DNA from 2 places in the Francisella sp. LA112445 genome. Region 2 is predicted to be linked to the other one. Evidence: riboswitches for the same ligand, from Rfam matches in the RefSeq annotation. Region 2 holds a riboswitch; the other holds the start of a gene.

Region 1 (3,429 bases), 160 kb from region 2:
TTTCATGATAACCACCTCTTTTTTTTGCTTGAAGCTTTTAATTAAGCTACACCTCAAATATATCATTTTTTTTGATAAATAAAGCTATCTATTTTTAACAAATCATATCAAAAATAGATTTTGCCTATTTAAAGTTCTGATTAACTGAAAGAGAAAAATATATGCTATGCTGAAAATTTAAAGTGCTGACCTCAAAGAACCTAATATTTTAAAATCACATTCTTTAATGCTTGATTTTAACTTATCATAGCTCTCTTGTGAACAGTTTTCAGGTTTCTTTGAAGGTAGGCAAATATTCTTATATTTTTCGCTAAACTGCTTCTCTACTCTTAAACAATTTAAGTCATCAACATTTAATGTATTACCTGCAGCATACATAGAGCTAAAAGTTACAGTTCCTAAAAATAATGATTTTAATATTTTTTTCATATAACACCCTTTTATTTATTTTTTCTAAGCATTTAAACTTAATATCATTAACAACAAAATTAGAAGTTTAGATGTACTATCTAAAACCTAGATGACAAATATATCATCTATTATTAATGAAGCTGTAAATCATTTTTTAATAAGGTATATTAAAAATTAACTGATCCTTTTATTTCAGTCCTAGACTAAGTTATTTTCCAGGTACTACCAGGGGAATACTCCTACTATAATATAAGATGGAACTATTGATGAAATATATGATATACATGTGTTTCCAATCATTATGACATGTCAATTTATCAACTAAGCATAAGCTAATTTTATTAACATATTTAGCGCTAATAAATGATAAATATCAAATTACTAAAAGCTATTTATAAACTAAGCCAAACTATAACTTAACTATCATATCTTTATTATTCTTATGATAGCCACCTTTTTTAAGATAAATAAACACTCCCAATAATCCTACTAAACCACAAACCATGCCTACCATAGCAGGGCCTAAGAAATGATACTGTGTTAATGTAATAATTGTTGTACTAACTAGCGGAGCAATCCCACCTACTACTGCAAAAGCCAAATTATAACTTAGCCCAACACCAGATAGTCTTACATCAGTTGGAAAAAGATCACATAATAAAAATATAAAGCTAGCTGCAATCAATGAATAAAACAGCATAATGACAATTGAAGTTACTATAATATAGAAAACCGTCCCAAAACAACTCATCAAATAAAATATTGGCAGAGAACTGATAACAACAAGTCCAGCACCCAAGACAAACATTTTAGCTATACCAACTTTATCTGAAAAATAACCAAAGATAAAAGTAAAACAAGTTAGAACTAAAACACTAGGTGTTAAGATTAAAGAGATTTGACCAGAGTTATAGGTAGTCAAAATATCTTCAACGAATTTATGCATATATAAAGTTAACATCACGCCACCAAAAGCTACTGTAACAACTATACATATCCCAGCAAATAAATTTGCTCCATAAGTAGATACTAAAGAACTAAAAGAGTGCCTTTTTTGATTATCAATATTCTCAAACTCTGGAGTTTCATGAAGATTTCTACGTACATAATAGCCTACAAAACCTAACAAACCACCTATGATAAACCCTGCTCTCCAGGCATAGTTACCAAAAAGATGCTCTAATGCAAAACCTACGAAATCAGAAAATAAGAATCCTCCTGTTACAAATGTAAATAATATCGCTGTAGCAAATCCTATTCTACCTTTGACAGATTCGTAGACGATAACATACGCACCTGGCAACTCACCACCAAGGGCTATACCTTGCATAACACGTAAGATAACAAATACAAAACTTGCAAATAATCCCCACTTAGCATACCCCGGCATCAGACCCATACAAAGTGAACAACTTCCCATAAGCAATATAGTAAATAATAAAAGACGTCTTCGCCCTATTAAATCCCCAATTATACCAAGTATGGTTCCTGCGAATGGTCTTACCAAATATGCTATTGAGAATATTAATATAGTCAAAAATGCTTTGACCGTTGGGTTAGTAATTTCTGCAAAGAAAGTCGCTGATATTTCTTTAGAAAAAATCATATACAAGACAAAATCATAGAACTCTAAAATAGCCCCTATCCCAGCTAATAAAATAACATTCCTACTATCTTTATCGTACATTTTATAAACTTATTTAACGTATATTTGAAACATCATACAAGGTTTTCATGTGATTTAAAAGTTTTATGACAGACATATATTAGATTAGCACACCAAGTTAATTATTACTTATTTATTAGTGTGTAATTATATCAAATTAACTTCCTACGCTAGTACTAACTATACCTGATTCAAAGGGTTAGAAAAAATCCTCTCAGCATAGTTCAAATAGACTATGCGCCCCTGTACTTTAGGACTAAAGTAAATATCACATCTATTACTATATCAAGAATCTGAATGAATAGTAGAAATATAAAAATTTATTAAAAATCTAAATTAACTATTTCAAGATATTGCATCTGTGTTTGTAAAAACATCTCACCCACAGACTTAAATTTTACAGGGATATCTGTAACATAAAATCGATACTCAGGATCTAATTGAGATATATTTAAAATATTTCTATCTATAAGTAAATCTTTCAAAATTTTGCTGGCTTGTAGTGAAGGATCTATCAAATCAACATTTAAAATATCTGATATACTTTGCTTGATAATAGGATAGTGAGTACATCCTAGGATAAGAGCTTGGATATCTTTATCACTAAAGTACTCAAGATATTGTCTTGCAACTAGCTCAACTATCTGTCCCTCAACAAAACCCTCTTCTATCATTGATACAAAAAGACCACAAGGTGTACTATAAACCTCTGTATCAGGGTTATTTTTATGGATCTGCAAAGCATATGCATTACTATTTATTGTTGCAGGCGTGGCAATAACACCTATAGTATTTAGATCTTTGACCAAGCTAACTCCAGCACTTATTACATCAATAACCGGAATTTCTTTAGCAATCTCTTGAACAATATCTTTAGCAAGTGCTGATATTGTATTACAGGCTATTATTATAGCTTTAACTTCTTGTGCAATAAGAAACTTTGCTGTTTGAGCTGCAAATTTTTGAATAGTCGCTCGCGACTTAGTGCCATAGGGAATCCTCGCAATATCACCAAAATAAATAATATTTTCGTTTGGTAATATTTCCATTAGATTTTTAACGACAGTCAATCCCCCAATGCCAGAGTCAAAGACACCTATAGGTCTATCATTTTGCATTATTTTTTCTCAAGCTTTCGGATGATTTTCTTACGAGAGCGAGAAGGCATCTTCTCAAGGTATTCTTCTTTTGCTCTAATAAAAGGTAATAAATTTTTCAAAGATAATACTGCTTGATTTGCATCATCTGCAATAAAATTCTCACTTAGCTGAGCATCTTCATTTGCAAATATAACGATAGTTACAACAGGTATACCTTTTATATAAATCCTTTGCTTATAAAGGTATGTTTGC
Region 2 (3,429 bases):
CGCCTTCTGAGGTTAATAGACTTAGAAAATCTGTTAAACTTAAAGAATATTCTTTTCCAAAAAAACTAGTGGATAGATTAGAGAAAAAATAATGAGTTTTGAAAATCAGTTAAGTGATATTTTTGATTTAGATATTTGGGAATTAAAGCCGCAATATAAGTCATCTAATCAATTACAAACTGATTTTGAAAGTAGCGCTATCAATTTAGAAGAATCTATGACTAATCCTAAAGAAGAGGTAGATACTTCTAGAGAGTTGATTTATACGAATAATGTTGATAATAATAAAATTATTAATATATTTATTCAAAGTGATCTTAATATTCAATTTTTAAATAATGTTGTGGATAGTTTGTTCTATAACTCAAAGGTGAGTATTTTTAAAGTGCAATCTACTGATATTCAACTAGACTCTAATGAAGTTAATCTATTTGAAGAAGAATTTATATTAGATAAAGGTGATCTATTAAGCATTCAAAATAAAAAGCATATACTATCAAAATTATATGAGTATGCAGACTTTAAATCTAGATAGTTCCTATTTTGACAAGGTCATTAGTCTTATAAGGTTATCAGACAAAGACTTTAGTTGGTCAGATCAGCAGATTTTAGACTCACTGAGTCAAGATTTAACTATTGGTCTAATTGATAATGGTAAATTAAAAGCGTTAGCAGTTTTTAGTTGTATCTTTGAAACAGCTGAGCTTTTATATATTTGTGTCGATAAATCAAATCAAAATCAAGGCTTAGGGGCTGAAGTTCTTAGAGAATCTTTTGTATACTTATTAAATCAAAAAGTTACAGAAGTTTTTTTAGAAGTTGATGTAAATAATCATGTAGCTATAAAGCTTTATAATAAGCTTGGTTTCAAAGAAATATCTATTCGTAAAAATTATTATAAGAAACAAGATGGTAGTTATAGTGATGCATTAATATATAAGCTAGAAATAACCTAGTTTAAAGAATATTAAATTGCCATAAATTATGATATAGTGTATCGGTAAGACAGCAGGGGTGCTATTTGAATAAAATAGCTGAGAAGAACCCTTAGAACCTGATCTAATTAGTATTAGCGTAGGGAGTTTGTTTGATATATCTTTAAAAAAAAGTAATCACTCAAACTTCTATTATTTTTTTAATAATAGGAGACTGACATTGGAAAATTTTGGTTATATAACTTTAAACATATCATTAATACTTTATTTTGTACATTTTCTACCTCAAACTATTCATAATCAGTTTAAGCATAAAACTTCAGAAATTAGTCTTTGGACACACTCATTGATGATATTTGCAAATGCATTAGATTTAATTTATGCAGTAGGATTTAACTTACAGTGGCAATATGTATTAGTAGATGTCATTTTATTATGCTTCTTAACTATTCAGCAGTTCCAAATTTTAAATGATAGAAGGCAAAGAAAGATAGTCATTCATACTATATTGATTTTGATATTTTTGGCATTAATAGCATTAATTATTTTCTTAACGAAACTAGATAAAACATATTTACTATGGTTTGGCTCTATAAGTGGTGTGATTTATAATGTTTATTATCTTCCGCAGATTTGTAAGAACTTCTTACAGAAAGACGCTCAAGGATTTAGTATTTTCTATCTAGGACTTTTAGCTGTTAATATTTTATGTGATATAAATAGCGCTATTTTCTTAAATTGGCCTATTGTTTCACTTCTTGTTTCCTGCAGTATGTTCATTCTAGTTTTTATACAGGTACTCCAATATTTTTATTATAAAAATTTATTTTTAAGACCTACTTTAAATGAAGTATAAACAAATTGTAAATTTCATAATAGTTTATGTTAGAATGACTGCTAGTCATACATAGTAATTTTAGAAAAAATCGTAATGAAAAAAGCATTTAAAGGATTATTGTTTTTAGCTATTTGTTTGGTATTTAGTAGCACGTTTGCCACTACTAAAGCTTCTTATACTCCATATGAGATAGGTCAGTCATTGGGTAAAATATCTCATAAAAGCTTCAAGTCAATGAAGACTGAGTTATCAAAGAAAGACTTTATTGCTGGGTTTAATGATACTATTTTAGATAAAAAGCCTGATATTAATAATATATCAGATCAAGATTCATACGAAGTAGGCATGATTATTGCTACTCAATACAAATCAAATCTCAAAAAGCTTATTAAGGTTGATAAGAAAAATTCTCAAGAGTTTGTTAAAGGTTTTGATAGTGCAGCAGATACCGATAGTACTGAATTAACAGCTCAAGATAAGCAAATACTAGCATATTTTAAAAAATCAGACGATACGGATGACTAAAAGTAGCATAATTATAAATATTATATTGATAAATAAACTACGCTACTTTATTCTTAATTCTAATTAATTATCTATATTTTTTACAATGCAAGAACTTAGAGATATTCAAACGCTTATTGAAGATGATATAAAAAATAACAATCAGTTTATTATAGATTCTCTTTCTTCAGATGTTGTTCTTATCAATCAAATTAGTCACTATATTATAAATAGTGGAGGTAAGCGATTACGCCCACTTTTAGTTATGCTCTTTTCAAGAGCATTAAATTATCAAGGTAGTAAACATCTTGCTTGTGCGGCTATTATTGAATTTATTCATACCGCGACATTATTGCATGATGATGTGGTGGATAATTCAGAATTGCGTAGAGGTAAAGAGACAGCGAATAATGTTTTTGGCAATGCAGCCAGTGTTTTAACAGGTGATTTTTTATACTCAAGAGCTTTTCAGATGATGGTTGGCTTAGATAATATGCAGATTATGCAGATACTAGCTGATGCAACAAATAAAATCTCTGAAGGAGAAGTTTTACAGCTTCTAAATGCAAGAAATTCTGAGCTTACTGAGAAAGATTATACTAATGTTATATATTGCAAGACAGCGAAGCTTTTTGAAGCAGCATGTGAGCTTGCTGGAGTTATTAGTCTAGAAAAAAGTGACTATCAAAAGCATCAAGAAAGTATTAAAAGTTATGGTGTTTATTTGGGTAATGCATTTCAGATAGCTGATGATGTTTTAGATTATGTTTCAGATGCTGAAAGCTTAGGCAAAAATATTGGTGATGATTTAGATGAGGGTAAAATGACTTTACCTACAATTTACGCACTTGCTACTATTGATCAGGCAAAGCAAACAATACTAAAAAAAGCTATAGAAGATGGGCAATATAATGTTGATGACATTGTAACTATAGTTAAAAATAGTGGTGCAGTAGAGTACTCATATAAAGTCGCTTGTCAGTATGCAGATCTTGCGAAGCAGTCTATAAGTTTTTTACCTGAATCTGATTATAAACAAGCCATGATCTTACTGTGTGATTTAGCGGTGAAAAGAAAAAGTTAGATTATTTGTCTATTGATGAGCTATTATGAGAAGCTCTTAAGTGTAATTTTGAAAGAAAGTGCTTGGTT

Evidence for each region. A riboswitch is a leader RNA that binds a small molecule or an ion and turns the genes downstream of it on or off. The one in region 2 is predicted to bind thiamine pyrophosphate.
Region 1: linked by a shared signal. The riboswitch ahead of FIP56_RS06815 (MFS transporter) and the one ahead of FIP56_RS06045 (PQ-loop repeat-containing protein) in region 2 are both predicted to bind thiamine pyrophosphate.

Annotation. Positions count from the first base shown of each region.
Region 1 is NZ_CP041030.1:1,393,855-1,397,283, forward strand. It holds gene FIP56_RS06805 (hypothetical protein) at 1-6, opposite strand, end outside; gene FIP56_RS06810 (hypothetical protein) at 178-429, opposite strand; gene FIP56_RS06815 (MFS transporter) at 821-2,098, opposite strand; TPP riboswitch at 2,223-2,332, opposite strand; gene murI (glutamate racemase) at 2,401-3,195, opposite strand; gene FIP56_RS06825 (nuclease-related domain-containing protein) at 3,195-3,429, opposite strand, start outside.
Region 2 is NZ_CP041030.1:1,238,533-1,241,961, reverse strand. It holds gene rluB (23S rRNA pseudouridine(2605) synthase RluB) at 1-92, shown strand, start outside; gene FIP56_RS06055 (chloroquine resistance protein) at 92-535, shown strand; gene FIP56_RS06050 (GNAT family N-acetyltransferase) at 513-956, shown strand; TPP riboswitch at 1,001-1,099, shown strand; gene FIP56_RS06045 (PQ-loop repeat-containing protein) at 1,156-1,791, shown strand; gene FIP56_RS06040 (hypothetical protein) at 1,867-2,298, shown strand; gene FIP56_RS06035 (polyprenyl synthetase family protein) at 2,384-3,361, shown strand; gene FIP56_RS06030 (FKBP-type peptidyl-prolyl cis-trans isomerase N-terminal domain-containing protein) at 3,385-3,429, opposite strand, start outside.